2 regions of the Shewanella sp. 10N.286.48.B5 genome follow, and region 2 is predicted to be linked to the other one. Evidence: riboswitches for the same ligand, from Rfam matches in the RefSeq annotation. Region 2 holds a riboswitch; the other holds the start of a gene.
What was found. Region 2 has a riboswitch for thiamine pyrophosphate ahead of BCU57_RS04805 (TonB-dependent receptor). Riboswitches for the same ligand answer to the same signal wherever they lie in the genome.
Positions count from the first base shown of each region.

Region 1: another riboswitch for thiamine pyrophosphate. It lies ahead of thiC (phosphomethylpyrimidine synthase ThiC); the one in region 2 lies ahead of BCU57_RS04805 (TonB-dependent receptor).

Region 1 covers NZ_MCVG02000001.1:1,285,983-1,298,803, reverse strand. Annotated here, with positions in the region: gene thiE (thiamine phosphate synthase) at 1-1,443, opposite strand, end outside; gene thiC (phosphomethylpyrimidine synthase ThiC) at 1,446-3,512, opposite strand; TPP riboswitch at 3,768-3,867, opposite strand; gene BCU57_RS05595 (hypothetical protein) at 4,093-5,493, opposite strand; gene trhA (PAQR family membrane homeostasis protein TrhA) at 5,754-6,434, shown strand; gene BCU57_RS05585 (MGMT family protein) at 6,637-6,981, shown strand; gene BCU57_RS05580 (DUF3108 domain-containing protein) at 7,005-7,808, shown strand; gene BCU57_RS05575 (class II glutamine amidotransferase) at 7,791-8,570, opposite strand; gene fadE (acyl-CoA dehydrogenase FadE) at 8,811-11,258, shown strand; gene BCU57_RS05565 (Fis family transcriptional regulator) at 11,380-11,715, opposite strand; gene BCU57_RS05560 (efflux RND transporter permease subunit) at 11,871-12,821, opposite strand, start outside.
Region 2 covers NZ_MCVG02000001.1:1,113,688-1,126,508, reverse strand. Annotated here, with positions in the region: gene yegD (molecular chaperone) at 1-22, opposite strand, end outside; gene BCU57_RS04850 (rhodanese-related sulfurtransferase) at 272-1,252, opposite strand; gene BCU57_RS04845 (glutathione S-transferase) at 1,543-2,232, shown strand; gene BCU57_RS04840 (hypothetical protein) at 2,435-2,641, shown strand; gene BCU57_RS04835 (NAD(P)H nitroreductase) at 2,829-3,377, opposite strand; gene BCU57_RS04830 (DoxX family protein) at 3,516-4,097, opposite strand; gene BCU57_RS04825 (DUF6279 family lipoprotein) at 4,184-5,032, opposite strand; gene BCU57_RS04820 (phosphotransferase) at 5,077-6,087, opposite strand; gene pnuC (nicotinamide riboside transporter PnuC) at 6,102-6,752, opposite strand; gene BCU57_RS04810 (hypothetical protein) at 6,793-7,053, opposite strand; gene BCU57_RS04805 (TonB-dependent receptor) at 7,224-9,410, opposite strand; TPP riboswitch at 9,559-9,667, opposite strand; gene BCU57_RS04800 (YcfL family protein) at 9,826-10,218, opposite strand; gene BCU57_RS04795 (PaaI family thioesterase) at 10,304-11,329, opposite strand; gene hinT (purine nucleoside phosphoramidase) at 11,340-11,696, opposite strand; gene BCU57_RS04785 (CsgG/HfaB family protein) at 12,278-12,821, opposite strand, start outside.

The DNA of each region.
Region 1 (12,821 bases), 170 kb from region 2:
GGATGGATTTAATTGCTGAGCTAATAGAATTTCAAATACGCTGTGGCTAGATAACCCAAGGGCTAGCCCTGCCGCTGAAATTTCATTTAAGTCAGCTAACTCAAGGTCTTCTTGACCTAAATGAACCCCGAATGCACCAAGCTGTATTGCCAGTTGCCAATGATCGTTAATAAACACTTGGGCGTTATATTGCTTACCCAGAGCTATTGCGCGGCTAATATCTTGTACTAGTTTGGTTTGCTGAGCATCATTAGAGACCTCATTGACAGCATTAGCTTTAATTCGCAGCTGCACTGTGGTGCAATTGGCTTCTAACACACTTTGCAGCATAGTCACGTCATCCACAACCGGATAAACACCAATGCCCTTATGCAGCGCAGGAAAGCGGCAATCTAGGTAGCCCTGAGCTGTATTTATTAATCCATTGCTAAACTTTCCAACAGCAGCTAATTCTTGCTGTGTTTTACCTAAATGGTTAATTTCAGCGCCACTTACGGCAGTAATTTCAGGGTAGTATTGTATTTCATCAGGCCAAGCGGTTTTTGCCACTGGCCCTGCGCCTTTACCAAATGATTCACTGCACACTAATCCCTTGAGTACATATGCTTTTGCCATCACAACGGCATCATGAAGTACATAGTTATGGGCTAAAAAGCATACTATCGCAGTGGATAAGGTGCAACCTGTGCCATGGTTATTACTTGTATTAACTCGCTCGCTATTAAGCCAATAAGCTTGATATTGATGGGCGTCACTCACGCCGTGAACTTTACGGCAAATGAACAAATCATTGGCTTTGGTTTGTTGCCATACTGCATCACCGCCTTTGGCGAGCACATGACAATGAAGCTGTTTAACCAGTTGCGCTGCCGCACTATAAAAACCATCACTTGAGTCTAGGCTTTGGCTTTTAATTGTGCACCGAGGTTCAAATTCCACGCTGTTAGTATCAGTCAGCGTGTGTAACTCCCTAACATTAGGGGTAATTAAGCTAATTAGACCTTTAAAAGGGCTAAAATCTAACGGCTTTTTTGCGCGCTCATTTAAGCTATCACCACTACTGGCAACCATGACAGGATCTAAAATAATCGGGATCAGCTGGTTAGCTAAACTCTGACTTTTAAATGTCTTTAACCAATGAGCAATGAGTACCAATTGTTGTTGATTGGCAATTAAGCCAATTTTTATGGCTGCTGGCGCTAAATCGCTAGCAAGTGTATTTAGCTGAGCCAATAAGATGGATTCTGACACAGCCTCGACTAGTGTTACAGCCACCGAATTTTGCGCAGTAACAGTGGTAATTGTGCTGCAGCCAAAACACTGTAAGTCATTTATAGTTGCTAAATCTGCCTGTATGCCGGCGCCGCCACCACTATCTGAACCGGCAATAGTCCAGACGATGGGCGACATGGTTTCTAAGCTATGTGGTTGTGAAACATTCATGGTTAAGCCTCTAATTCAGCAGTGGTCTTAACAGCTAAATCTGCGCTTGTTGCTGTGTCTGGCTTAGAAGGTAACGGATGATAAATTGCATAGCCTGTGGCTTTAAATTCAGCTGACTTTTGTGCCATGGCTGATTGAATATCTACACCGCTACTAACGCTTATATCTGCACTTGCGTCTACGGAATTAACATTGTGATTAGAGTGTGCCTGCAGGTGTTTAAATTCGCTAGCGTCAAGCACGTTCACCTTTTGTAACTGATCACGCGCTTGCTTTGCAGCGTATTCACGCACTTCTTGAGTGATTTTCATTGAGCAAAACTTTGGCCCACACATAGAACAAAAATGCGCGACTTTGGCAGACTCTTGGGGGAGCGATTCATCGTGATAAGCCCTTGCGGTATCTGGGTCTAAGCCTAAGTTATATTGATCTTCCCAGCGAAATTCGAACCTTGCTTTTGATAAGGCATTATCACGAATTTGCGCACCAGGGTGACCTTTAGCCACATCGGCAGCATGAGCTGCAATTTTATAAGCGATAAGTCCTTGTTTAACGTCTTCTTTATTCGGTAAACCCAAATGCTCTTTAGGAGTGACATAGCACAGCATGGCCACGCCATACCAAGCCATCATGGCCGCCCCAATCCCTGAGGTGAAGTGATCATAACCTGGCGCAATATCGGTGGTTTGTGGGCCGAGTGTGTAAAAAGGCGCTTCATCACAATGGGCAAGCTGCTTTTCCATATTCACTTTAATGAGCTGCATCGGTACATGGCCTGGGCCTTCAATGATGGTTTGCACATCATTTTCCCAAGCAATGTTAACCAGCTCGCCTAAGGTTTCTAATTCAGCAAATTGCGCTTCATCATTGGCATCGGCAATACTGCCGGGCCGCATACCATCGCCTAATGACAATGACACATCGTAGGCAGCGCAGATTTCGCAAATCTCTCTAAAGTGCTCATACAAAAAACTTTCTTTATGGTGACTTAAACACCACTTTGCCATGATGGAACCACCACGAGAAACGATGCCAGTAAGACGTTTTGCCGTCATTGGTACATAACGCAGCAGTACCCCAGCATGGATGGTAAAGTAATCGACGCCCTGCTCTGCCTGTTCAATCAAGGTATCTTTGAAAATGTCCCAATTTAGGTCTTCAGCGACACCATTTACTTTTTCTAACGCTTGATAGATGGGCACTGTACCAATGGGGACAGGAGAGTTTCGAATGACCCATTCACGGGTTTCATGGATATAGCGCCCCGTAGACAAATCCATTACAGTGTCAGCGCCCCATCTCGTTGACCAGACCAGCTTTTCGACTTCTTCTTCGATGGACGAGGTTACCGCTGAATTACCGATATTGGCATTAACTTTGACTAAAAAGTTACGCCCGATGATCATTGGCTCAGCTTCTGGATGATTAATGTTTAACGGAATAATGGCGCGGCCGCGGGCAACTTCATCACGGACAAATTCAGCGGTAATAGGCTGGCCAATGTGAGCGCCAAAAGCTTCACCGGCGGCTTTTTGAGTCAAAATCTCATCAGTGACTTGCTCTCTAGCCATATTCTCGCGAATGGCAATATATTCCATCTCAGGTGTGATAATGCCTTTACGAGCGTAATGCATTTGCGTAACGCGGCGGCCTGACTTGGCTTTTTTAGGGCGAACAAGGGCTTCAAAACGCAAATGATCTAAACCGTCGTCAACCAAACGCTGTTGGGTAAAGTCAGAGCTAACTCCATCAAGTTGCTCTGTATCTTCGCGCTCTTCAATCCAAGCTTGGCGAAACTTGTTTAAGCCTAAACGGACATTAATTTCAGCATCAGGATCTGAATAGGCACCGGCGCAATCATAAACTTTAATGGCTGGGTTGGCTTCAGTCACGGGCGCATCTTCACTACCGCCAAGGATAGTATCGCTTTGATGAATTTGACGCATGCCCACTAACAGATCGGGGCGGGATCCGCTCAGATAGATCTTTTCAGAATTTGGGGGCTGTAAAGGTTTTAGGGTTTCAATAAAATTTTGCGCTTGAGCGCGGGTTTCACGACGATTTGACATAAGCAACCTCAAAATAAAAAAATAGAGTTGCTTGCCTGGAGAATTGTTGATGACGAGCGAGTTAACATTAACTCTGTAATTGACTTGAATTTACACCTTAACTTTGGACCTTAAATATCGACAAATGGCGGGTTAAATTAACTTCAGCAATAACTCTGCTTTAATTAATTCTATCTTTTATTTTGCACTAATATTTATGATCTAGCCACGCAGCCATTCACTATAAAATTGCTGCTGACTGTAGGGTAAAAATAAGCAAATTAACTGCTTGTTTCCTTCGCAGGTTCTAGCCTGATCAGGTTCAACGGATCCCGAATAAACGGTCTCAGCCATAAAGGCACTCCGACAAGATGGCTGCAGTATAGTCAGCTTATTTAATAAAATACAAGTCTTTGACAATTTTCGAATTGTAATACGAGTTAAATTATTTCACTAATTAAAATACTGTTATATATGGATTTAATTTACAACCAAGCGATTAAGGCCCAATTAATACAGAAATAATTTGATAAATAAATTTGATGAATATTATTCATTTTTGATGTTGTTGAAATAAATCTTTTGTGAAAGTCTGAACAGTTCAAGGTAATTTAAGTTTCGATAAGCGTTGTTGAATGGCGTTATCTAGTGCTTTTTTTGTTTTGCCTCCTTCACATGGGTGTCCTAAATCTAAGCCTTCGGCATAAGGGTTAATTTGGGTTGGTAATGCCACCAATCGATGGCAAGTTTCACCAATCTTAACAATTCTATTTGGATCTAAACGATGATTGAGGGTAGTTGGTTGGCGCTTATCTTCTATTACTATTAACTCTATATCATCCATTTCAGGGGTTAACTCACTGGTGCTGGCACCACTAACAGAAGTCGCTAAATGGGCTTGCTGACTTATTTGCTGATTAACTTGTTGTTGATTGAGTTTATTTATAAAGGAATGGCTAGCTTGATTGATGGCCGATAAATTGTCGCTTGTTATGGTATTGGCCTCTGAGATGGTTTCATTAAACAATTGTGGCTTAAATAGATGTTCGTTACTGCTATCTTTTTGCTGCTGCAGATACATGCTATCAACTGAAGACCAATCGAACTGGTGCGTTTTGGCTTGCACTGCTTCTGCTATTGGCAATTTTTCAATTATGGGCTTGTAGTCAATGGGCTTTTGGTTAACAGCTTTTTGGTTAACAGCTTTTTGGTCAATATCTTTTTGGTCAATAGGCTTTGGGGAAATTGCCTTTTGATTGACAGTATCTTTTGGGCTAGTTGCAACTGCAGGCGCTATTGAGCTTGTATCGACAACCTTATTAGTACTTTGTTTGTTCGATATAGTTTGATCGATTATTTCTTCATTGGTAATGACTTCACTGACGACCTCTTCAATCAAGGCTTGTTCACTTGGCAGGGTCTTAGCTAGCTGGGTAATTTGCTCAGCCGTTAAAAAGTAGGCTTTTATTTCTTGGTTGTCACTTTCAGATGTCGCAGCTTTAACGGCTTGTTCACGGCTGATCTCGACAAAATGGCTAATGGTGTTATCAGCTAAGGAAAATAGCATAAACACCAGCACAACATGTAGCCCTGCAACAATAATGCTCGATGGTGATGTCAGTATCTTTTTAAACTCGTTATCAGAATTTTGTTTTAAAAAGCGACCTTGATTATTTTGATTGTCGATCAGCCCACAGATCAGCGGTAATGTTTGGGCTTTAATTACATCAGTGCTCATTATTTCAGTGCTAGTGACTTCAGTGCTAGTGACTTCAGTGCTAGTGACTTCAGTGCTAGTTGCATTCACCGTTTGTAACATCACAACATGATCACAGAAATCTATCACTTCAACCGCAGATTCTTGGCGGCTTGCATTTATGTAAAGCTGTCCATGTGAAACTTGTGTGCCATTTAAGCCTGTCGAATTTCCACTAGCACCCGGTTCAAAATTAGTGTTTGCTGCCAATCCTTGTGTTAAATGTTTATCACCACCTTGGTTCATTACTCGCGCCTCCTGTCGCTTTTGAATCACTGGATATAAATCGTGCTAGATCAGACTTCAACCACAAGCTGACCATAAACTAGATGATAAAAAAGCCATTAAGTTCATTTAATTTATGTCGATGACACACGACTCCCCACAAAATCAGACAGTTATCATAGCGTCAAACTTAAGCTTACACGTGTACGCTAAAGTCATGGCCTATTATGAATATTGCTGGTAGACTCAATGTAAATTGCTTAACAAGGTTGTATGCAACTATGTCACTTGAGTTAGATGCTAATCAAACATTAGCACCAACACCTACATCAAAGTCAGACTATGGTGTGATTGAGGAATTAGCTAACAGTATCACCCATGGTATAGGGGTACTTGCGGGTATCGCCGCGCTAATTGCAATGCTAATAAAAGCGAATGGCCAACTTAATATCGCTGACACTATCGGGATCACTGTGTATGGATTAAGTATTATTATGCTTTTTCTGGCCTCAACCTTATACCATTCCAGTAAAAGCCCCTTATGGCGTAAACGCTTTAAAATGGCTGATCACTGTGCAATCTATTTGCTTATTGCTGGTACATACACACCTTTAATGTCAATTAGCCTTCAAAATGATAGTGCTACGCTAATACTAACTGCAATATGGTTATTAGCCTTAGGCGGTATTATTTTTAAAACCTTATTTATTGGCCACTTCAAAGGGCTAAGTGTTATTTTGTATCTTGTTATGGGCTGGCTTTGTGTCACCATCATGGGAGATTTAATCAAAGGCATGTCAGATTTAGGCTTTAACCTATTACTTGCAGGTGGGGCTTTTTATAGCATCGGGGTTATTTTTTATGTCAATAAGCGTATTCCTTATAATCATGCTATTTGGCATTTATTTGTACTTGCAGGCGCCTTGTCTCATTTCTTGTGTATTTATTTAACAGTCATATAAACCTGCTTTATATCCACAGTATTAACCCTGTCAGTATTTCGTCTCACTGTTATAAACTCACTCAAAAAGTATCGCTCATCAACCATGAGCGATAACCAACACTCATAAGCTGGCTATTGAATACTTACTATTGTCTACTTAACTCGCAACACCAAAGCGGGTTACAATAAATTATCATCCCATACCTGATCAAAAGCCATCAATGGAAAACCTTAGCCCAAAGCAAAGAATTTGGTTTATTGTAAATATGATCCCCACAGGTCATGTTTTAGCTTATGGTAAAGTGGCTGACTTAGCTGGGCTACCAGGTAGAGCCAGGTATGTGTCTAAAGCACTCAAAGACGCCCCCGATAACCTAAACTTACCTTGGTATAGAGTGATTAACAGCCAAGGAAAAATTTCTTTTAAAGTCAATTCTATTCATTTCCAAAATCAGCAACAGCGACTAAGATCAGATGGAGTAGAAGTGAACCAAGGCAAGGTTTCATTGTCAAAATATGAATGGCGCCCTGACATTGCAACCCTTGTCATGTCGTTACCTTTTTAAATATTGCATGGGTAGGTATTACTTTGATTAGAAAATTCACCGCTTTATTAGCCAATATTATTGTCATTACATTGTCTCAGGCCCCTAATGCTGTCGCTTCTGATGACAAGGAAAACCTCGAGTACCTCAATGCATTAACCCCTCACTCTGCTGAATATCGGGTGTTCTATGGCAGTATCGAACTCGGTAAAGCTCGCTACCAGTTGCCTGAAAGTGATAATGGCTACTATAACTATCGCTTTGATAGCGATATCAGCTTATTAATGCTATCGGATGTGCGTAACCTTAATAGTGAGTTCAAACTCGAAGATGGCAAGGTTAAGCCCATCCGCTATATGAGTAAACGTAGCGGCACCGGATCTGACTACACAGAGCAAACCGCCTTTGCTGCTGGACAAGGCGTTATCCACACCATATATAAAGACGAAAGAGAGAAATTACCCTTTGCCGAGGATATCTACGATCCCTTGGTATCTCAATTAATATTTAGAATGGATATGTACCGCCAACCCGAATTGCTTAAATACAAAATGGTCAAAGAAAAAGAGTTTGATGATTATGAATTTAAAATTGTCGGCAAAGAACAAGTGATATTAGACAGTGGCACTTATCAAACCGTAAAAATAGAAGTGGTACGAAAAAGTAAAAAGCGCCAAACCTTTTTTTGGATGGCGCCAGAATTAAACTACTTACCCGTGCGTTTAAGTCATTTTTCTAAAGGTAGTAAGCAGCTTGATATTCAGTTAGATAATTATCAAATTCAGCAAGCAATAGAATCCGATACAGCTGTTACTAAAGCAAACGCTGGATTAACTGTTAATCAGTAATTCGCCTTGCCTAAATAACTTCCATTCGCCAGGCTGTAAAATATGCCACTGTTCGTTTTTTGTCAGCGGACGAGTAGCAATCACTGTAACGACATCATTGGGTGTCGTTTCTTTATTAAAATCAATAACCACATCAGTATCGATTAATTTGGCTTTGCCAAAAGGCGCACGGCGGGTAATGAAGCACAAATTATTAGTGCAATAACTCATTAAATCGACACCATCACTTAGGATCATATTAAAAACACCTAAAGCTCGAATGTCATCAGCCAGCGTTGCTACAAATTCAAACACCTGTTTCATGTCATCGGGTGGCGTATGACCAAACTCACCTAACACCTGTTCCATAATCCAGCAAAATGCCAGCTCACTGTCGGTGTCCCCAACAGGCTGAAAATGATTTACTTGAAACTTATTTTGGTAGTCTGATAACTGTCCATTATGGGCATAAGTCCAATATCGGCCCCATAACTCGCGGGTGAAAGGATGGGTATTTTCCAGCGCAACACAGCCACGGTTTGCTTGACGAATATGACTGACGACAATCTCACTTTTGATTGGATAAGATTTAATGAGCTGAGCGACATGGGATTCACTGCTAGGACGAGCATCTTTAAAGGTGCGGCTGCCCTTGCCTTCATAAAAAGTGATCCCCCAACCATCAACATGTGGCCCAGTAACACCACCTCTTTCAGCTAAGCCTGTGAAACTAAATACAATATCCGTTGGGACATTAGCGCTCATCGCTAGTAACTCACACATGAAACACGCCTTAAAAATATAATTAACTCAAAATATTACGTAATTTATATTGTACCTAGTGCAGAAAAAAATTGGCATTTTTATTAAACAAAATATTTTAAACAATTGTTTGAAATAACTTGTAATCAGCGCCAGTTAGGTTTAATTTTATGTGATACAGGTCAGACCACGGTCAGTTCTGTGAATAGGATCATTAATTTGTAGGTGTTTAAATATTAAACACTTTTAAGGAGAAAGACAGTGGAGACACTTATTTGGATCATCGCCATGATCGCGGTACTCGGCGCAGCAACTTACTTGCGGGTGTCGTTATTAACAGCAACAATTGCAGCAGCAGTTGTAATGTTAATTGGTAGTGTATTAGATATTGTTGGCAGTCTAGCTTGGGTTGTCTATATAGTTTTAGCATTACCTTTAAATGTTAAATCATTTCGTCAGAATTTCATCTCACGTCCACTGCTTAAAGTATATCAAGGCATCATGCCTGAAATGTCTACCACTGAAAAAGAAGCCATTGAAGCAGGTACAACCTGGTGGGAAGCTGACTTATTCGCTGGTAACCCTAACTGGAATAAATTACATAACTACCCTAAAGCGCGTTTAACTGCTGAAGAGCAAGCGTTTTTAGATGGCCCAGTTGAAACTGTGTGTAAAATGGTTAACCAACATCAGGTTTCACATGAGCTAGCTGACCTTCCACAAGAAGTTTGGCAATACTTAAAAGACGAAGGCTTCTTCGCCATGATCATCAAAAAGAAATACGGTGGTCTTGAATACTCAGCTTATGCTCAGTCACGTGTATTGCAAAAATTAGCTGGCGTGAGTAGTGAACTTGCATCAACGGTTGGGGTACCAAACTCTCTAGGCCCTGGTGAGTTACTGCAACACTATGGTACGACTGAACAACAAGATCATTATTTACCGCGTTTAGCTAAAGGTCTTGAAGTGCCTTGTTTTGCACTTACTAGCCCAGAAGCTGGTAGTGATGCTGGCGCGATCCCTGATTTTGGTATCGTCTGTAAAGGTGAATGGGAAGGCGAAGAAGTGTTAGGTATGAAACTAACATGGAACAAACGCTACATTACCTTAGCACCAGTGGCGACAGTATTAGGTTTGGCATTTAAATTACGCGACCCTGACAGCTTATTAGGTGATACCGAAGATTTAGGTATTACTTGTGCCCTTATCCCTACTGATATTCAAGGGGTTGAAACCGGTCGTCGTCACTTCCCATTGAACTGTATGTTCCAAAATGGTCCAACTCGTGGCAACGAAGTATTCGTGCCACTGAGCTTTATCATTGGTGGCCCTGAAATGGCCGGTCAAGGCTGGCGCATGCTAGTTGAATGTCTCTCTGTAGGCCGTGGTATTACCCTGCCGTCAAACTCTGCTGGTGGCGTTAAAACAGCTGCATTAGCTACAGGTGCTTACGCTCGAATTCGTCGTCAGTTCAAACTACCTATCGGTAAATTAGAAGGTATTGAAGAGCCAATGGCACGTATTGGCGGTAATGCTTACTTGATGGATGCTGTAAGTTCATTAACTACTGTGGGGATTGGTCTAGGTGAAAAGCCATCAGTTATCTCTGCCATCGTTAAATTCCATTTAACCGATAGAATGCAAAAGTGTGTTATCGACGCCATGGATATTCACGGCGGTAAAGGTGTATGTCTAGGTCCAAATAACTATTTGGGTCGTGGTTATCAAGCAGCGCCGATTGCAATTACCGTTGAAGGTGCCAACATTTTAACCCGTTCTATGATTATTTATGGACAAGGCGCTATTCGCTGTCATCCATATGTATTAGCTGAAATGGAATCTGCTTTTGATACCACATCGGGTCAAGGCTTAAGTAACTTCGATGCTGCCATCTTCGGTCATATTGGCTTTGCGATGTCTAATTTTGTAAGAAGTTTCTGGATGGGCGTTACTTCTAGCCGCTTCACCAAATCACCTTATAATGATAAAACGAAACGTTATTATCAGCAGATGAATCGTTTCAGTGCTAACTTAGCCCTGCTTTCGGATTTAGCGATGGCAACACTTGGCGGTAACCTTAAGCGTAAAGAACGTATTTCAGCACGCTTAGGTGATTTATTAAGTCAGCTATATTTAGCGTCTGCAACGCTTAAGCGTTATGAAGATGATGGTCGTTTAACTGAAGATTTACCGTTAGTTCAATGGGCTGTAGAAGATTCACTACATAAACTACAAACATCTTTAGATGACTTACTGGATAACTTCCCTATGGGTCTTGGCATTGCACTTCGCGCTGTTATCTTCCCATTTGGTCGCCCACTAAAACGTCCTAGCGATGTATTAGACCATAAAGTGTCTAAAATTATGCAAACGCCATGTGCCAGTCGTGACCGTTTAGGCCAAGGCCAATTCTGGACAGCTTCAGAGCACAATGCGGTAGGTATTCAAGAGCAAACTTTATTAGATATTTTAGCTTCAGAGCCTTTATACGACAAAGTCTGTAAAGCTGCCGGTAAACGCCTACCATTTATGTGGTTAGATAAAGTCGCTGCACAAGGTAAAGCCTTAGGTGTGTTAAGTGATACTGAAGTGGCCTTACTTGAAAGAGCTGAAATTGGTCGTATGAAGTCAATCAATGTTGATGACTTTGACCCTGAAGAGCTTGAAGCAAAGGTTGTTAGTGAAGCCAAGCAAGTTAAAGCGGCTTAACTCACTTTTTAAAGCTAAGTAAAATACCAAAAGGGAAAGCATTGCTTTCCCTTTTTTATTTGCTGTAAACCCAAGTTAAGCTGCGCTAATTACCCTAGTGTTAAGCAAAAATAATAATGACTTAAGTTAAACGCTTTGCCCAATTACCCTCATGTTGACTATCACATGCCGCTTCACTGTCTAATACAATCTGCCCAGCAGTTATCTCCACAGAAACAGCCTGTAAATAATGGCTTATCATCTGCACAATAAACGCATCTTGCTTGGCTAATTTGACCTTGGTTATTTGCGCCTCATTACTAAATACACAAATCACTTTTAACGATTTAGGAAAAGCGGTGTAGTTTACCGAATGCGTGAGCCATTGAAAGCCCTCACACTCTGACATTAATAAATCACACACCAGTGTTAACTGCTGACGAATTTGGTTATCACGTTTCTTGTCGGATTTTTTCATCGTTAACCTTCGATTAGCTGTGAATTATAGGGTTGTCACTGAGTTGTCACTATACAGACATAAAAAAGCCAGTTGTGACTATTCACAACTGGCTTTTTGAAGTGCTTAAGTCAACATAGCGTTTATAACAGCTAATTCACTTAAGCAGATTGTCACTAAGTCGTTAACTCTTGTTCTAGTTGCTTGGCAATCGCTTCAGGCGAGCTACTGTTTCGGGCAAAGATACTGTAAGCCACCGGGATCACTAACAAGGTGAAGAAGGTTGCTAACAAAATACCTGATAACACTACCACGCCAATCACAAAACGTGTTTCAGAGCCCGCACCACTTGATAGCACCAATGGAATAGCACCAGCTGCAGTGGTAATACCGGTCATGAGGATCGGTCTTAAACGTTGGGATGAGGCTTGAATGACTGCTTGTTCAAACTCAATGCCTTTGTCACGCAATTGGTTGGCAAATTCAACAATCAAAATACCATTTTTAGCCGCTAGCCCCACCAGCATAATAATACCAATTTGACTGTAAATATTGATACTTTGTCCGGTAAACCATAGGCCAATTAATGCGCCTAGCGTAGCCAGAGGTACTGTAAGCATAATCACCATAGGATGCACATAACTTTCAAATTGCGCCGCCAATACTAAGAACACAATACCTAACGCTAGGATAAACACAAAGTACATGGAGTTGCCTGAACTTTGATAATCCAGCGATTGCCCTTTATAACTAATCACCGCTTCAGCAGGCAAATAGGTATAGGATAAATCATTAAGATAATCTAACGCTTCACCTAGACTATAGCCATCAGCCAAGTTTGCTTCGATAGTGATCGCCCGCATGCGGTTATAGCGATTTAAAGAGCTGGCATCAGCATACTCTTCTACAGTGACAATATTCGATAGTGGCACTAACTCGCCGGTTCGATCAGATCTCACGTAGATATTTTCTAAATCCGTAGCAGTATTTTGATTTTCACGATTACCTTCAATGATCACATCATATTCTTCCCCTTCTCGCATGAAGGTCGTCACTAAACGTGAGCCCAGCATCGATTCTAAGGTTCTGCCCACATGTGATATTGACACCCCTAAATCAGCAGCCCT
Region 2 (12,821 bases):
CGTAATCAAAACCAATAAACATTAACTTCCAACTTTATATTTCTAGATCAATGCTAAAAATAACATAAGCTGATTAAGATTTGTTATTCACTTTAGCAATAACAAATCTTTCGCTGCTAAATCCAGCAACCTGTTTCATTTATAATAATGACTTGTTTAGGCACAGTAAAAATAACATCGGCCTCAAAAAGCTAAAATCAATACAAAAAAGCACCCACATGACAATGGATGCTTTCATCAAACTGGCTTAATCGACCTTTAGTGACTCTAATTATTTAGCTTCATTTTGGGCTAGCTTCACGCTTTCTTTATGTTGACGTCTTTGCTGAATAACTTGTTTAACGTCACTACCTATATGGGCTTCGCCACGCTGTTTAGCCAGTTGAACCTGTCTTTCACGTTCAATAAAACGTTGACGCTGCTCATCTGAAATTTTATCGATACAGTGTGGACAACTGACGCCTTGAACAAAAGCTGGGGTCTGCATTTCTTCTTGTGTGATTGGCATGCGGCAAGCATTACATTGATCGTAAATACCTTTATCTAAATCATGATTTACCGCCACCCGATTATCAAATACAAAACACTCACCTTGCCACAGGCTTTGCTCTTGGTTCACTTCTTCAAGGTATTTTAAAATCCCGCCTTCAAGGTGATACACCTCATCAAAACCCTGCTCTTTAAGGTAAGCGGTGGATTTTTCACAGCGAATGCCACCGGTACAGAACATGGCGACTTTTTTGTGCTTAGTTGGATCGAGGTTTTCTTTGACGTATTGAGGAAACTCTCTGAAGGTTTCAGTTACAGGGTTAACTGCATTTTTGAAGGTGCCGATTTGTACTTCATAATCGTTACGGGTATCGACTAATAACACCTCAGGATCTGAGATCAGTTTGTTCCAATCTTTTGGTTTAACGTATGTCCCTACCACTTCCCTTGGATCAATCCCTTCAACCCCCATAGTGACAATTTCTTTCTTGAGTTTCACTTTGGTGCGGTAAAATGGCATGTTGTCGTCAAAGGATAATTTATACACAATTTCATTTAAGCCATCTTGTGACGCCAACCAGGCTAACAGGCTATCAATACTTTGTTGCGAGCCTGCTACTGTGCCGTTAATACCTTCACTGGCCAGTAATAAAGTGCCTTTAATTTCTTGTTGCTCCATATGGGCTAATAATGGCGCTTTTATTGATTCAAAATGCGGTAAAGCAACAAACTTATATAACGCGCAAACGACAACTTGTGACATGAATATCTCCGCTAGCTGGAACTTAATTTCCAGTGCAATTAATAACGATTAAGGACAAATAAGCACAAAAGAGTGATCAACCTCAAATTATGGCGCGAAATTGTAACTTAATCACACAACCATAGCTAGGCGTAATGCAGCGTCTTCAGTTCGTGTCAGTAAACACATATGTTTCAACAAACCCGCAAAACCAACCGACAACCTAAGCAAAAAGTTCACACACCCACAGATAAAAAACATAGAATAAGCTCACTCATTGTTTACTTCACGATAACAAGGTCTAGTTATATATGTCTTCCGCTATTCTTTATACCTTCAGGCGCTGCCCTTATGCGATGAGAGCGCGTATAGGCTTGCATTTAAGTTCGTTAAATCCTGAATTAAGAGAAATTGAGTTACGTAATAAACCTGCAGAAATGCTAAAGCTGTCGCCAAAAGGCACAGTACCAGTATTAGTACTGAATGATCCGCAAATTAATCGTCCTAAAGTATTAGACGAAAGCATTGATATCTTCAAGTATGTATTAAGTCATTATTCTTGTGCTGATACTGAATATTTATGCAACAGTGCTTATGTAAGCTTAGTCTGCTCTATAACCGATAAAGCAGCAATTGATCTGATTGAATTGAATGATTTTCAATTTAAACCTTGGCTAGACAAATACAAGTATGCTGATAGACACCTTGAGTATCCTGAAGAGTATTACCGCATTAAAGCCTGTGAATTCATTGAAATTTTAGAAGAAAAGCTGTCTGATAATAAACAACTGCTGTCAGACTCACCCTCGATGGCTGACTACGCTATTTTTCCGTTTGTAAGACAATTTGCACATGTTAATAAGCTCTGGTTCCAGCAAAGCCCATATAAAAATGTAAAACAATGGCTCAAAATCCATCTAGAAAGTGATTTATTTAAAATGGTTATGAAAAAACACTCTCTCTGGTTAGATGATTTAACCCAGCAACATTACCTCAAATAGCGTCGATATATTACTAACTGCTTATATTAGCAACAACAGATCAATCTTTTGTATAGTTATTCATATATATGATTGATAAAAGTACTGTAAATGCGCTATGTTAAGTCAACTATAAGATGGATTTTATAGTGATTAAGCAGCTAATCTCCAAAATAGGATTAAGCTTAGGTAATCCTCTCATGCAGTGACCAAGGATGTAGACATGGAACAAATGGATTTGGTGCTTGTGCTCATACCACTGTTAATCGTATTGCATATTATGTTTTGCTACCGCGCGATTAACACAGCAGCAAAGATAGATAACGTTAAACGTTATCTATGGGGAACAATAAGCCTATTTTTAGGCCCGTTAGGCTATTACTTATATCAGAACTTGCTGCCGTTAGATGCATTAGACCCAAGCGACTAAGACATTTAATTATAACGAGCAAAGTCACCGACCTAGGTAACTCAAACATTTTTATTTAAAAATATTAAATATAGTGATTCCACAACTGGAGTCACTATATTTTTATTAACGCTTTTGATCGCCTTTATAATTAGCACTGTTCTCGAGCTCAGCAATTAAGTTGATAAGCCCACTTCATAGAAACAGGTTATAAATATCGAGCGAATTGTCGGCCTGGTTTTAACGGTTTAAGCGGCGCTTTAACCGCAGGGGTGCCGATATACAAAAAGCCCACGATTTGATCTTCAGCGGCAATACCCAAACCTTGATTAACCATCGCGTTAAAAGCAAAGTCACCAGTACGCCAAACTGCGCCCAATCCTAAAGAAAACGCTGCTTGTTGCATTGCCATGGTGGCGCAGCCCGCGGCTAACTGCTGCTCTAATAATGGCACTTTAGGATGTGACTGACTTTTGGCGACGACAGTAATGACCATTGGCGCTCGGTGTGGCATCCCTTTCACTTTGGTTAAAAAGGTTTCATCCGCCCCTTTAGACTTAGCCGCCGTAACAAATATCTCTGCTAAGGTCTCTAACCCTGCATCAGTGGCGATAATAAATTCCCAAGGCGTTAAAGCCCCGTGATCTGGCACTCTGGCAGCAGCATTAAGAATGAAGTCCAATTGTTGTTCATTCGGCGCAGGCGTTGTTAAACGAGGTGTTGACTGGCGAGTAAGTAATAATTCTGAAGCGTCCAATTGCAAAATCCCTGTCTTTTCATTGCGCAGACACATGTCCACGCCGATAATTAATCTCTCAAGAATATTAACAAAAATCCCACATTAAAGTGGGATTTTTACATGTCATGATAAATTGTTAGATGAGGTTATTAATCGCTAGCTAGCACGCTTGGCAATAAAGTGATCCACGCTGGTATATCGGCCTCCGCCCATAAATAACAGCGCAAGCAACATGATGAAATAGGTTATGGCAAACTCAATACCATTATTTAAAATAACAAAGTTGCCTGAGCTTGTGAGCCATTCGTAATTACCATGTTGCTGTAAAAGTGCTTTAGCCGCAGCAAGCTTTTCAGCAGAAGCGGCGACATTATCGTTAGCAAGCCAGGAACTGGCATCAGCAATGGCCAACCAGCCATTATTAATGTGCACCGCAAACGCCGCAACTAACATGGTTACCATCATAGGGATGGCCACTATACGTGTAGCTAAGCCTATCAGCAGTAGCGCTCCGCCAAATAATTCGGTGCCGGCAGCTAATGCGGTCATGACTTCAGGCATAGGTATACCTAAACCCCAATCAGGATTACCAAACCAAGCCGCTGTGTCACTAAAATTAGATAACTTGTTATAACCTGCTTGCATTAATACTGGGGCTAAATAAAGTCGCAAAGCCAGTGGTGCTATGCCTTCAATGTGCCTTAATAAACTTAAAAATTGCTGATATAGGTTCACCATGATAATTCCTTAATCTTGCTGCGATAATTACATCATTAGACCTTGGAATAACAAGTTTTATTTCATCTATGTACATCAGCTATAAATTAACGCTTCACATCGTCAGACAGATCTTGTAAATCCTCAATTAACGTGACTATTTTTTTGTTTAAATGACGGCGCTGCTTGCTGGATAAACTGTGATTAATTTCAATCATTAACTGACCAAATAATCGAGTATTTCTATCTGCATTTTGCTGATATATTGCCGATTTTAATTCATCTGGCTGGGTCATTAATAACCGCATTCTCTGCTCAAGTAAGGCTGTATCATCTCGTTGACTCAGCGCAGTTTCAAACTGACGTAACCATTCAAGTCGATACTCTAGCCACATATCAAGGGTTGCTAAACGCTGTTGATTAAACGCTTTAATTAACACTTCTTGTTCTGCTGTGGTGCTTCCTAACCAATCATCAACCCGATTGATGGTTCTTTTGTTGGCATCGGCGACTAATTCTAGTTGGTTTTTTCCTGCATACTTGGCATTTAATTCATCATTATCAAGTTTAAGCTGAGTAATAATAGATTTAACTTGTTGATCGCTTAAGCTAGTAATAATAGGTAGTAAATCGGGTAGTAAAAATTCAAAAACACGAAACCAATGGGCTTTAGCTGCAGTAACTTGTTGCTCCCAAATTTCAATGGTGAGCGTGTGTTTATTAATATTGTCGGAAAGTTGCTGCAGCTGCTCGCTATAGCGAGCCAATTCTTGCTGTTGATGCCAAAGCAAAAACTTATCTAGCAGCTTATCAAATTGAGCTTGTTGAGATTTATCTAATTCTACATATTCATCAACGCGCCACTCAATGGCCCAGTCGAGAAAGAAGTAACTAAATTTGGTGGAACATCCTGCTAAAAAGATAACAAGTAATATTGGAATTAATGGCTTTTTCAACGGTCATTCTCCCCTACAAACAGCATAAGTTAAGAATAATAGCCTTATGGCACTAAAGATAGGTATTTGTTGAATAAGTTAAAATATTGCTGAGGAGATAATTGCTGGTTAGCTGCCATCATTAAAGCCCAAGCTGCGGCAAATAGCCAAAAGCAATGAGCCATTTCAGCGAGGTAGTCAGTACAATCATGAGTCAAATTCAGCTGATGTTGTAGATATTTTTCCGTCAGTTGTTTTACTTGCTCTTGAGTTAATTGATGCGTCACCACCACGGCGACTAAATCAAACAGCGGATGACTGGCAGCGCAATATTCAAAATCAATACACTTAAGTTGTTTACCATCAAACAGTAAATTATACGGCGACAAATCTCGGTGACAGAACTGCGGCGAAATCACGCAGGTTTCTAGTTGTTCAAGCCAAATAGCCATTTGGGCATATTTACTGGTTAATTTTCGATAAAGCTGCTGCCATGTCACTAACGCCTGAGTTTCATCAGCATCGCCTTTGTTTGCGACGCTTGCATCAGCAATTGAGTTGCCTAAGTCAGATAATGAGTTTACATAAACTTGCCATTGCTGAGTCATGGTAATTTGTTTCGTCGGCAAAGGTAATTTTGATAGCGGGGTTAATAACCCCAGTAGGTGAGCAACAGGGTCTAGCGCCGCAAACACCGACTGCTGTGGGCGCTTGTTATCATAAAAACTAAACTCGGCGACATAATTTGACCATAAGTGATTATTTTCAGGTATAAACTGACTTAGGTAAAAGCGTTTATCATCACTAAGCCAAATTAATTTAGGCGCCCGATTAATGGCTTCAACCAAGCGCCAACTGCTCACTTCGTTGTCTCGTTCACACCACGGGGCATTATCTTGATTAACCCGTAATACCCAATCGCTATCACTTAAGGCTATATGGAAGTTTTGGTTACTTAATCCATCAGATAACACTTTAACCCCATGACAATCTGCTTCAATCTTATCGGCTAATATATTCGGTAATTGGCGTTTAATATCCGCAGGTAGCCATTGCCATGGGTTAAAGTGACTCATTATCTAAATAGCCATTAGCTTGCTAAGGCTGCATCATCTGGTGCATGATTTTGCAGCATTTTTTTACGCCACATAAAGTAACCGCTGACAGCCATAAATAAATACAGGATAAGTAAACCAGAAGTTAGCATTAAACCTTTTTGAAGGTATAAGTAAATTGATAGCGAATTAATCACCATCCAGTAATACCAATTTTCTATTACCTTTTTCGCCACTAGATAAGTAGTCATCACCGCAAAACAGGTTGTTAATGCATCAAGATATGGAAACGAAGCACTTGTATTTGTGGCCATTAAGTAGCCCACAATCAAGGATACACCACTAGTAACGGCAATAATCACTAAGTGTTTGTTTAGAGACCAACTAATAATTGGCAGTTCAGTTTGATGACGACTGTCAGCACCATAGCGCCACAGCCAAAAGCCATAAATCGCCATCGCCATGTAATATACATTTAGCACTGATTCCATCAACAATGACACATTCCAAAACAGCACTGTGTATATGGCAGTACTGGCAAAGGCTGCCGCCCAACACCAAATATTGGTTTTCATGGCTAATATCAAATACGCAATTGCCAGAATCACTGCAACAGCTTCCCAGCCTGTCATTACAGACACTTCAGTAATGGCAATTTGTATTGATTGAACGATCTCAGATAACATAACGTTGGCTACTATTTCATTACTATGATGAATTTACAGGTTATTCGGTGTGGCTTAAATCAAGCTCGCCACCAATAAATTTACATACAAATACTGCTTTGCCCCATTTTTGATGGGCCGCTTCCATTTCGGTTGCTAGCATGGCCATCACATCTGCGTATTCACCGCACACCTGAGTCGCCATCGCATTGGTTTTACGTTCAATATTAGGGTAGCTATCTACTCGGCCAATAAACCACTTTATCGGGTCTAAATAGTTTTCATTAAATGGATACATGCTGATTTCGGCAGTCAATTTCATGGAAATTCCTTAATCGTGATAAAAATACCGTCATAGTCTATCAAAGTTTAAGGTAAAAAACTTTTCAAAACATGACGGCAATTTAGTGTTAAGTATTGTTATTATTAAATAAATCAACTGTAACCCAACAGGTTAACAGCCCCCTTTAATTAACATAGTTTGCAGTCAAGCTACATAAACTTGACGTTTAAGGTAATACCTAGCTGACGTGGATCGCCGAAACGTACATATTGCTTATCGGCCCAATCTAAGTCTGGTTCATTACCAAAATAGAAGCCTCTGGTGCCATATTGCTCGTCAAATAAGTTGCGGCCCCATAAATACGCTGACCACATTTGTGTTTCATAACCCACTCGAGCATTGAAAATAGTATAAGCGTCTGACTTTGATTCGTTACTATCAGAGTAGTAAAAATCACTTTTACCGCTAGCATTTAAATTGATAAACCAGCCAGAATCACTGACATAGCTCATGCCTGCGCTATAAGTAAATTTTGGCGCATGGGCTTGCTCTCGACCTGTTAAATCTACGACATTGCCATATTTATCCTTGTATTGATAATCACCATAGGTGGCTTCTAACCAACCTGCACTACCGTAGAATTGAATGTTATCGGTGGCATAGTAGGTAAAGTCGATTTCGGCGCCGTAGTTTTCAGCACTACCTGCATTTTCGGTAAATAGAATGAAGCGCTGCTGATCATCAGGGTCTTGTTGTGATGCCGCCACTTGCTGATCGCGTCGATCCATATAGAAGAATGCCAAGTTGGTATCTAATTGACCTTGTAACCACGAAGATTTGAGCCCTAACTCGTAGTTATATAAGATTTCAGTATCAAACTCTTTTTTATCGGCTAATTCAGCTGGCAAACTCATGTTAAAGCCACCCGCTTTGTAACCGCGAGCAATACGCAGATAGGTATTATGGTCTTGGTTTATGGGTTTAAATAGCGCTAAATGACCACCCCACATGTTTTCGCTAGGTGAGAATTTATCACCATTACTGTCTGAATATTCACTTTCTCGGCGCTCTAAACGAACCCCAGCTGAAAATACATAACCATTACTAAACTGGGTATCGGTTTGAGCAAAAATAGCATAGTTGGTCGCTTCATATTCCGATTGCAGCACTTCATCTGGCCAGCCATTGTATTCAGAATATAAGTCATTATCCTCTTGAAGGTTCATGCCATATAAGCCCATTAACCAATCAGTCGAATCGTTAAAAATTCGGCCAGCTTCGTTTGAGCTGATACGAAGTTCCTGTGACACGGTTTTACGTTCACCCTGTTTATCCCAGGTGTAATCATAAACACAAGGTTCTGTTCCTACTTCATTCCAGTTGTCATCATACGCGGTACACTGTTTTGAAGCCCAGTAATCAGGGTTGGCCCAATCGCCATCATAATTATGGTGATGATCGGTTTGTGCAAATGAAGTTAACGAGGTGAGTTCGAACTTTTCAAAACTGCTGAAGATGGCTTTTAAGCCAGCACCAGTGGTCTTTTGCGCATCAACACCAGGCTTATCGGTAATAGTTTCAAAGCCATTATTATCTAACGTCCAGGCATCATAGCCATTATCAAAATTGGCATGAAGCAAGGTTAAATCCAATTGCACATCATCTGCTGCATACCAACGCAATTTAGCTCGGGCGGTGAATTCGTCACGGGCATTGGTATCTTCACGTTCAAGGTAAGTATTGTCGCGGTAACCATTTTGTGAGTGCTGCTCTAAGGACACCCGGTAAAGTAATTTACCAGAATCGGTAATTGGGCCTGAGCTAAAACCTGAGAAGGTTTGTAAGTCATCGTCACCAAGGGAGACTTGTGCACCATGTTCAAACACATCGGTGGGATCGTTACTTTTAAGGTATATAAGACCCGCTAACGCATTGGCACCATATTGTGTACCTTGTGGGCCACGAAGAACTTCAACCTGTTGTATATCGTACATGCTCGACACCATGCCGATCCCAGATAAATCGATATAATCAACAATGAAGCCAACAGAAGAATTTGGCGCGCCTTGATATTCTTCTTGCTCACCCACACCACGAATTTGGAAATACTTTGGCCGAGAGCTGCCGCCAGACCAGTTAAAATTAGCAATAGAGTTTAATACATCTTCAAAATGTTGAGCGCCTTCATCTTGCAATTGTTGGCTATCGATGACGGTAACACTGGATGGCACTTTTTCTAGCGCTATATTACTAAAGTCAGCGTTAACCACTATGACTTCCATTTTTTCAGCAGCGGGCGCCACGCGTTCAACATTTTCTGTTTGAGCGACAACGGAAGTGGATAAAACGGCAAGAATGGCAATCGCTAGTGGCGATTTAGATTTTATTACAGACATAGGACCTCAAATTATAATTTTGAGATCCGGCAAGCATAGTGAATTAGTTATGTGCATCCATGACTGTCATTACAATTATCAGTTATTAAATTGGTGTCGTTTTTCGTTTACGACTTGGTTTATGACTGAGTTAATGACTAACATTTACGGCAAAGCATGCAGCCTATTCCTACGCCGGTATGAGCCGGATCAGGTTCTAAGGGTTTGTCTTTAGACATCTCAGTTTATCAACACGATAAACACCCCTTGGCGCGGCGGATTATAAACTATCCTTCATCTGTGCAACAGCACTAACAGGCACTTTTTATTAACTATTTAAGTACAAAAAATTATCACATAGATATTTTTATGATTAGCTAAGCCTATAAAACAAAAAACACGCAATTAAGCGTGTTTTATATTTTAAAAGATACACTTAGTTAGAGAATGCTTCTCTTACATATACTTCAAAACGGCTTGCATTGGCATTAGGGGCAACGGCGCTAACCTGCATTTGTTGTTTGCCATGTAGCTTTAATGACTTCCAGCTGCTTGCTTCATCTTCAATGGTAAAGCCACCAACATCAAACCAAGTAAACTTATATTGCAGCCTTAAATCCGTTGACACCTTGCTAATGATTAATGCAGAACCTTGCAATAAATCCGCTTGCGTTCTGACATTGACTTGCTCAACAGCGACTTTACTCGCAAAAGAATTATTATCAACTCTCACTTCGCTATTAGAGCTAACCATGACTCCCGCGGTATGATTAGCACAGGCTGATAGCATTAACGCTAGCGATATCATTATTACTCTTAATGTCATCATTAATTCCTTTTTTTAAGTATTAAAAATAAATGGTCGGCTCAGTGTCAAACAGCTTGCTCATCTATGCATCAACTGTGTGTTACTTCTACTGATCAAGCAAGAAATGCGCTCTCGCAGTAGCAATTAGCTGCTTACGATTTTTCTGCCAGCAATTAATGCTAACATTAGCAACTCGGCGTCCTTGACGAGTAATTTTACATTCAGCAAACGTATCTTGATGTAAACCCGCACGTAAATAATCAATTGAAAAATCGATAATTTTTGGCACTTTCTTAGCTTGCATAAATACCATTAACTGCACAATCGCCGACATTTCCATAAAGCCAGCAATAACCCCGCCATGTATGGCTGGCAGAATAGGATTACCAATGTTGTCATCTTTAGTTGGCAGCTTAAATACCATTTCATCACCAAAGCGATCAACACTCATCCCGATAAATTGGGTATAAGGGACTTTCTCTAATAAATAACTATAGTCATTTAAATCAATGGCCCGCTTAACCACATCATGAACATTAATATCGCCCACAGTTAAACTGGCATTGCCTGCCTGCATAACTTCAACACTTTGAGTATCAGGCTGGTTATTAGCAGCTGAATTGACTGCACTTGCTTCATCAGCGCAGCCCATCAAAGCTTGTCTAAACTCTTCACCCACCATTTCTGGACTAATACGCATAAATGAGCCAACAGCATGCGCAATAGGATCATCAATACTGTCTTGATAAGCAATCGCACGGGTAAACGCCACATTGGCCGACAAACGATAACATTCTGCAAATGCATACAGCGGTTTGTTTGGCTCAGCCGGTTTCATGTAGTCAACCCGTAAATCTAAGGTTGGCGATATTTCTAAGGATTTATACTTCTCTAAAATAGCGCATACAACAGAAGTGCCGGATGCGGTATCAATGATCGTAGTCACCACACCGCCGTGTATCACCCCAGTATCTGGGTCACCAATGATATCTTGGCTATAAGGCAACTCCAGTAATACGTGATGTTCACTGGCTTCTAACGCACTAATATTCAATCGACGGCAATGGGCAAGCTGATTAACAAATCGGCTTGCTACGCCGGTTAACGGAAAAAAATCACTGTTTATTTTCATGTTATTAGTATTAATCCAACCGACTTAGCATTGGCCCAAGTGACTTACCGCCAAGTAGATGCATATGGATATGGTAAACCTCTTGGCCACCGTGTTTATTACAGTTCATGATTAAGCGGTAACCATCTTGTGCAATACCCGCTTCATCAGCCAGCTTTGCCGCAACTGTCATCATTCGCCCTAATGCCAGTTCGTCAGATGCTTTTACATCATTGGCTGTGGGGATCAAATGGTTTGGAATAATCAGAATATGTGTTGGTGCCTGTGGGTTTATATCGCGAAAAGCGGTGACGAGCTCATCCTGAAACAAAATGTCGGCAGGAATTTCTCGGCGTATAATTTTACTGAAAATGGTTTCTTCAGCCATGATTGATCATCCTTTTGGTTATTATAATCGAAGTAGTGAAAATCATTGTTGAATGCGCTAATCAAGCAGCCAACTAAGCGCTTGCTTAACTATATAATAGCTACTGCTGCATTTGTCACTTAAGCCAAGCAAGTTTAACACTTTGCTATTAATCACTGTTGAATGTTGTTGGCTCTATCAAGCCAATTTTGACAGCTCGATTAACTATAGCAACGCTCACTTACTTAGAGTTTATCTAGGCATTATCACATCATTGTTATCAATGCTAAAGGGGATTTATTTGAAGTATCCCCAGCAATTAACATTGAAGTCGCTAAAAAAAGCGCTATATTTCTTGGTGGTTACCTTTAAACCTTATGCAATTAGACTTCTTTGGCATCTTTTTGATCACCACATAATGAAAGCTTGGATTAATTTAACCATAATGAAAGCTAAGCTGCTTATGTGGTTATCGCCTTAAGGGCTGCTTCTGTGTATCTAGAAGTTTACCCCCAGAAAACATAAAAGGCGCCATTGGCACCTTTATCGTGATTGAAACATAAGGGACTGTTAATTAGGGGCTATTTATTCAGGACGGATAATTAGCCACGCTTAATTCTGGCACTGACTTGCGCTTCTTTATGGGCTTCTAACCAATACTTTTGCAAGGTAGTATTTTGCAAACCTGTAGTGGCATCCCCTAGCCTCCAAGCCCCTTTCCAAATGCCATCGGCAATAAGATGCACAACAGCGCTCTCAATGGCTGCGACTACGCATAAACTCACAGGCTCATTGGAAGTATAACCCGCTTCAGCCTCTAACAAATCTTGTGCATCAATAAACTTAAATACACCCGCGGTAATTTCTTTTGATATCACCGATTTGGTGGTGGTAACACTACTGAGTAATCGGCCAGTTCGAATATCCACAGCGCGTAAATTAACGGTAATGCTATCGACTCGGTATTGACCTGAAGCGCCAATGCCTAAATACCGTGCTCCAGCACCGCCCGTTTTAATATTTGTATCATAGGCAACAATGCCACCTTCCATTAATACCTGCGCACTATTAAGTTGCGGTAATTTACTGGCATCACCTTTAAGTCCTGCCCGTAAAATTTTACGTTCTGTTAATAGGTTTTGCAGT